3 regions of the Dorea chungnamensis genome follow, and region 2 is predicted to be linked to each of the others. Evidence: predicted binding sites of a transcription regulator. Region 2 holds the regulator's gene; each other region holds the start of a gene.

Region 1 (2,274 bases), on a different contig from region 2:
CTATCAATGTATAAATAGTCGAATTAATGTCACCCAACGGCATCCTGTCAATATGAGACAATCCAAATACTGCCTTTACACAGGTGCCTTCCTGTTCCTTCGAGCAAATCGAAAAGCTTCCCCCGGTACTCTCAGCTGCCTGCTTAAAAAATGGAATACCAAGGCCAACTCTACGGGTCGTTCTTGTCGTGTAGAAAGGGTCCGTCACCTTTTTCACTTGCTCCTCACTCATTCCACATCCATTATCAATTACCGATACTTCAAGAATGTCCTTTTCTGTATTTGCTATGACACTAATCTCTATGTAGCTGGCTCCAGCACGCACAGAGTTTTCTGTAACATCCAGAATATTCAATGCAATTTCTGTCATCATATCTATTCATATTTGGCCAGAATATCATCAATATCATCTACTGTAAGCCGGCCGTATACTTCATCATTAACCATCATGACTGGTGCCAGTCCGCAGGCTCCTACACAACGACAGGCATCCAGGGAAAATTTACCATCTGGAGTACATTCTCCTCCTACGATTCCCAGTTTTTCCATCAGCTTATTGTAAATATCACCAGAACCTTTTACATAGCAAGCTGTACCAAGACAGACAGATATACGATAACGTCCTTTTGGGTTCAAGTTAAACTGAGAATAGAATGTGGCAACCCCATAGATCTTCTCTAATGGAATACCCGTTTCATCAGAAATGATTGTCTGAACCTCAATAGGCAGATATCCATAAATATCCTGAGCCCTTTGCATAATCGGCATCAAGGAACCTTTTTCGTCTTTCAGTTCATGAATCATCTCTAACAGTTCTTTTTTTTGTTCTTCCGTTCCATTGAACTGAACTGTAGATTTTTTAGAAAGCATTCTCTTTTACCTCCCTTAATTATTGTCAAATTTTGTCGTTTTCACCAGAAAACTCATTTCATTTTTTCATTCTAGCATACAAATTTCCAAAAATCTATAGCTTTTTCTCATGTAATTTAGTTAATTTTCCAACAGCTTCGTTTGTTATTTCACTATCATATTGTTAAAATATTTTCAATTTTAAAAACCATTTTTTGTGTATTTTGTACAATTTCATGGTTGAATTCATCTTTTTGCAATGCTATACTAAAATAAATCTATCCATTCGGGAGGTATTTATGACAATCGAAAGAATAAAAACTTTGTTAGATGCGGATGTTCTTTATGGCAATAATTGTCTGGACAGTGAAGTACATTATGCTTTCTCATCCGATATGATGAGTGATGTCCTTGCCTACGCCGATGAACACTCCGCCTTAATTACTGGTCTGTGTAATCCACAGGTCGTACGGACCGCCGAGATGCTTGACATTGTCTGTATTATATTTGTAAGAAATAAAATCCCAGACTCCAACATTCTGACTCTGGCAGAAGAAAAAGGGATTGTCATACTCTGCACACGCCACGACATGTTCACATCATGTGGCATACTATACAGCAATGGATTACTTGGAGGTGTATAGCTTCATGTGTGAAAAACTTGTATTTAATTACGTCATCTCTGGGGATGACTTTACACGTGCCGGGGAAGCCAGCAGTGATGTGAAAAACAAACTAAAAGTGATGGGGATTGACAATAATGTAATACGCAAGGTCGCAATTGCTATGTATGAAGGCGAGATTAACATGGTCATTCATGCCAATGGCGGCACGATCAAGGTCGAGATCGCCCCAGATAATATTCGCATGATCCTTGCAGATGTCGGCCCAGGGATTGCAGATATCGATAAAGCAATGGAACAGGGATATTCCACTGCACCAGAAGAGGTTCGCGCTCTTGGCTTCGGTGCTGGAATGGGACTCCCCAACATGAAGAAATACTCAGATTACATGAACATTGACTCAACAATAGGAGTGGGCACTACAGTCACCATGGATGTGCATTTTTAAACTGTAGGGAGGGAAACTTTTGAACAAATTCATTAATTCTGTACAACTGGATAAAAAAGCCTGCACAGGGTGTATCAATTGCATTAAGTACTGTCCTACCCAAGCCATACGCGTACAGAATGGGAAGGCAAAGATCAACCCGAAATTTTGCGTAGATTGCGGCCGTTGCCTCAGGTATTGTCCACATCACGCAAAAGTGGCAATCTATGATTCCGTTGACGAAATCAAAAAATACAAATATACGGTTGCTCTACCAGCACCTTCACTCTACTCACAATTTAATAACCTTAAGAACATTGATATTGTGCTGAATGCCCTGCTTTCCATGGGCTTTGATGATGTTTTTGAGGTCAG
Region 2 (2,274 bases):
AAGTAACTTCCCATATGTCCCTTTATTCGAATTTTCTTTTCTGGCTGGCAGAAATTTACAATATTCCTTCTTCTCATAAGTATATGCCGTTTTTTCGGTAGCAATTATTTTTTCCGTATGGATTCCGATATCAGCTACAATCACTTTACCAGAATATTCCTTTCCGGGATAGATTGCAAGTCCCAGCTTTTCCATTTGAAAAGTCACCGTAATATCTGCACGGAAAGCAATTCCAAGGACACTTCCATGATTCGCAGATATTCCAGATGGCATATCTACAGCAAATTTTACAGCCTTTGCTTCATTCATCTTCTGAATAATCTGAAAATATTTTCCTATAATCTCACGGCTAAGTCCAACACCGAACATCGCATCTATTATGATACTATATTCATCTTCTTTGTACTCTTTGAATATCTCAACACCTGTTTCCCTTAATTTACTCATCTGCTGTTTTGTTTCATCCGTACGATGAGATTCATTTCCTACAAAACAAACTGTCACAGGATACCCTTTTTCCTTTAAAAGTCTCGCTATCGCAAATCCATCACCACCATTATTCCCTGAACCACATACGATACACGCTTTGGACAGATCAAGCTTTTCCGCCTCCATAGTCTCTACACATCTCTTTGCAGCACGCTCCATTAACTCCATAGACGGAATTCCCAGTTCCTGTATTGTATATTGATCCGCCTTTTTCATTTGATTTCCATTAAGCAGATATCGCATAATCTCACCTTCCAAGTTCATTTTATAATATAAAAGGACGTGTAAAAACCAGCCCGTCTGCGCATGCCAGTCATTACACGTCTTTGCTTATTATTTCTTATGTTCTTCGTTATATCGGCTAATATTGTATGATAACTGCATTAAGCTTTCAGACAAGTGTACATTTTCAACAATTATATGATCCGGCAGATTCAAATCTGTATGGGCAAAATTCCAAATTGCACGAACACCATTGTCTACCAGCATATTAGCCACTTCAATTGCCTTATCCTTTGGAATAGTCAAAACTGCAATCTCAACATCATTTTGTTGGACAAATGTCTTTAACTCATCCATCATACGAATCGGCACGCCTCTGATTGAAACACCCACCAATCTTGGGTTGACATCAAAAATTCCTTTTAATACAAATCCTCTCTTCTCAAAAGCTGCATAATTAGCAAGAGCCTGCCCTAAATTACCAGCTCCTATAATAATCATATTATGAGCCTCTTCCAAGCCAAGAATCTTACCAATCTCTGTATACAAATATTTAACGTTATAACCATAGCCCTGCTGACCGAACCCACCAAAATTGTTAAGATCCTGACGAATCTGAGATGCAGTCACTTTCATACGCTTACTCAAATCGTTAGACGAGATACGCTCCACTCCATTTTCAAGTAGCTCTCCTAAGTATCGATAGTATCGTGGCAATCTACGGATGACCGCCTGGGAAATCTCTCTCTCTTCCAATAGTCTCACCTTCCATTTCATTCTAAGAAATATTATATAGAATTGTGTGAACAAAGTCAAACTTTTAGTTGTATTTTGTCCTATTTTCGCTATAATGAAAACGAGTGAAAAAGGAGGATATGAAAATAATATGATATTAGCATGTCACGGAATCAGTAAATCTTTCGGCGAAAAAGTGATTATCGCTGACGGTTCTTTTCATATAGAAGATCACGAAAAAGCAGCTCTTGTTGGTCCCAATGGAGCGGGAAAATCAACGCTTTTTAAAATGATTGTAGGTGAGCTTCCTTCTGACCGCGGAGAAGTAATTTTAACCAAAGGCAAAACCTTGGGATATCTTGCACAGCATCAGGCTATGCAAAGTGGAAGCACTATCTATGAAGAAGTGAAACTTGCCAAATCTGATATCATCGAAATGGAAACACAGATCCGTTCCATCGAATTAGAATTAAAACATTTAGAAGGTGATGCATTGACATCACGCCTTGAAACATATAATCGTCTGACAGCTTCTTTTGAACGCCAGAATGGTTATGCATATGAAAGTGAGATTAACGGGGTATTAAAAGGTCTTGGTTTTACAGAAAATGATTTTTCTAAACCCGTAGATACCCTTTCTGGGGGTCAGAAAACCCGCGTCTCTCTTGGTAAATTATTGCTCACCAAGCCAGATATCTTGCTTTTGGACGAGCCTACTAACCACTTGGATCTAAACTCTATAGCTTGGTTAGAAACTTATCTTCTGAATTATCCAGGAGCCGTTCTGATCGTATCTCATGACCGTTACTTTTTGAACAAAGTAGTGAC
Region 3 (2,274 bases), on a different contig from region 2:
TTTAGATCTTTTGGAATTCCGACGTCTTCGGCCAGTTTCTTAACTGCATCGACGGCAGCTTTTCTGTATTCTTCCTGAGACATATTTTCGACACCTTCAACACCCATAGCGATTGCGATATCTCTATATTTAGTTCCAGTTGCTTCTGCATTGTATTCCATAACGGTTGGAAGCAAAATTGCGTTTGCAATTCCATGTGGAGTATCATATTTTGCGCCAAGTGTATGAGCCATGGAATGAACAATTCCAAGACCTACGTTGGAGAAGCCCATACCGGCAACATACTGTCCCAGAGCCATATCAGCACGTCCTTCCGGAGTATTTGCAACAGCACCTCTCAAAGAGCGGGAGATGATTTCAATAGCCTTGATGTGGAACATATCGGATAATTCCCATGCGCCAGCAGTAATGTATCCTTCGATGGCGTGTGTCAGAGCATCCATACCAGTTGCAGCAGTCAGTCCTTTTGGCATACTAGACATCATATCTGGATCAATAATTGCAATTACAGGGATATCATGTGGGTCAACACACACGAATTTTCTGCTTTTTTCAACATCTGTAATAACATAGTTAATAGTGACTTCGGCAGCAGTTCCAGCTGTAGTAGGAACTGCAATAATTGGAATAGATTTATTGGGTGTATTAACGGCACCTTCCAGACTTCTCACATCTTCATGCTCTGGGTTCGCAATGATAATGCCGACTGCTTTTGCAGTATCCATGGAGGAACCACCGCCAATAGCGATAATATAATCTGCATTAGATCTTTTGAAAGCTTCCACACCTGTCTGAACATTTTCGATGGTTGGATTTGGCTTGATGTTGGAATAGAGTATATATTCGAGATCATTTTGATCTAATACATTCAGTACTTTCTGGGTAACACCAAATTTTACGAGATCAGGATCCGAACATACAAAAGCTTTTTGGAATCCTCTGGTTTTAGCTTCGGTTGCAATGTCATTGATTGCACCAGCTCCATGATAGGATGTTTCATTTAAAACAAACCTGTTTGACATAATGCATCTCTCCTTTATAATTGCTTTGTCATAATTATAACAATGTGCTGAAATCAAGAAAAGTTACAGAAAAAGCCACCTGTCACAAAAGTGACAAGTGGCTAAATGTGTAACGTATAGATTTAACAAATATCAGAAAATAATTCTTCCAAAGGTCTTGGAAGTGCGAGAATCAGTAGATTGGCAATCTCTTCTGGTTCCATATTCATGTTTTTTCGCACCCATTCGACCGTCATATCAATCGAACCACGACAATACATTTCTAAGAGAAAGACAATGTCACGATTGGGGGATTTTCCGGTTTTTTCTTTAATTATATTGGTATAAAATTCCAGAATACATTCATAGTCATATTGCATCAGTGAATTGTAGTCACGGGATTGAAAGGCGGAAATAAAGAAACGTTTTTCATTTTGAATAAACTGGAATTTCTTAATAAGCCCTTCTTTTAATGTGCAGCCGGAACCCATCTGACGAAAAGAACGATCGGCGAGCTGGCTAAAATGCCAGTTGACCAGATCATACTTGTCTTTAAAATTTCTATAAAAAGTTTGGCGTGTCATGCCACTGGTCTCGACAATCTCTTTTACAGTTATTTTGTCTAGTGGCTTTTTTCCCATTAGTTGTTTTAAAGAATCGATGAATCTATTTCGAGTTTTATCTAAGTTGTCCATTATGCATAATCTCCGATGTCAAAAATAATAAATCTAAAATCATTATAGGATTTTTGAAAAGGAAGTGCAATAAAAAGAGCATTATTTTGACGAAGGAATTCACAGAATAAACATAAAATCATCACATACTTTTCAAGGGATTCCCTTATATTGGTAGAAGATTTTGTTTGATAGGAGGAGAGACATTGATAGAAGTAAAGAATCTTACGAAGAGATATGGCAGGCATCTGGCAGTGGATCATCTGAATTTTACAGTGAAAAAAGGGCAGATCTATGGCTTTCTTGGACCAAATGGGGCTGGAAAATCAACTACAATGAACATTATGACAGGATATTTGGGAGCTACAGAAGGGCAGGTACTGATTAACGGGCATGATATTTTGAAAGAGCCTGAAGAGGCTAAAAGGTGTGTTGGCTATCTGCCAGAGATACCACCTCTGTATACAGAGATGACGGTAATGGAATATCTTCGATTTGCCGCAGAGTTGAAAAAGATACCGAAGAAAGAGAGAGAAGCACAGATCGGGGCAGTTATGAAACTTACGAAACTGCAGCCTGTGAAGGATCGTCTGATCAAT

Evidence for each region. The regulator Rex, encoded in region 2, represses fermentation and respiration genes when NADH is low (regulators of the CRP and FNR family bind a similar motif). The targets are predictions, from matches to a motif close to ATTGTTAANTANTTAACAAT.
Region 1: a site for Rex is predicted at 1,030-1,049, ahead of ABE613_RS11625 (DRTGG domain-containing protein). Genes of this name have one in related genera too.
Region 3: a site for Rex is predicted at 1,047-1,066, ahead of fucO (lactaldehyde reductase). Genes of this name have one in related genera too.

What each region holds. Positions count from the first base shown of each region.
Region 1 covers NZ_JBDOHT010000013.1:44,057-46,330, forward strand. The annotation lists gene ABE613_RS11615 (ATP-binding protein) at 1-373, opposite strand, end outside; gene ABE613_RS11620 (NADH-quinone oxidoreductase subunit NuoE family protein) at 376-870, opposite strand; gene ABE613_RS11625 (DRTGG domain-containing protein) at 1,149-1,493, shown strand; gene ABE613_RS11630 (ATP-binding protein) at 1,498-1,920, shown strand; gene ABE613_RS11635 ([Fe-Fe] hydrogenase large subunit C-terminal domain-containing protein) at 1,940-2,274, shown strand, end outside.
Region 2 covers NZ_JBDOHT010000004.1:27,533-29,806, forward strand. The annotation lists gene ABE613_RS04685 (NAD(P)H-hydrate dehydratase) at 1-732, opposite strand, end outside; gene ABE613_RS04690 (redox-sensing transcriptional repressor Rex) at 823-1,467, opposite strand; gene ABE613_RS04695 (ABC-F family ATP-binding cassette domain-containing protein) at 1,598-2,274, shown strand, end outside.
Region 3 covers NZ_JBDOHT010000011.1:73,737-76,010, forward strand. The annotation lists gene fucO (lactaldehyde reductase) at 1-1,022, opposite strand, end outside; gene ABE613_RS10740 (TetR/AcrR family transcriptional regulator C-terminal domain-containing protein) at 1,145-1,696, opposite strand; gene ABE613_RS10745 (ABC transporter ATP-binding protein) at 1,882-2,274, shown strand, end outside.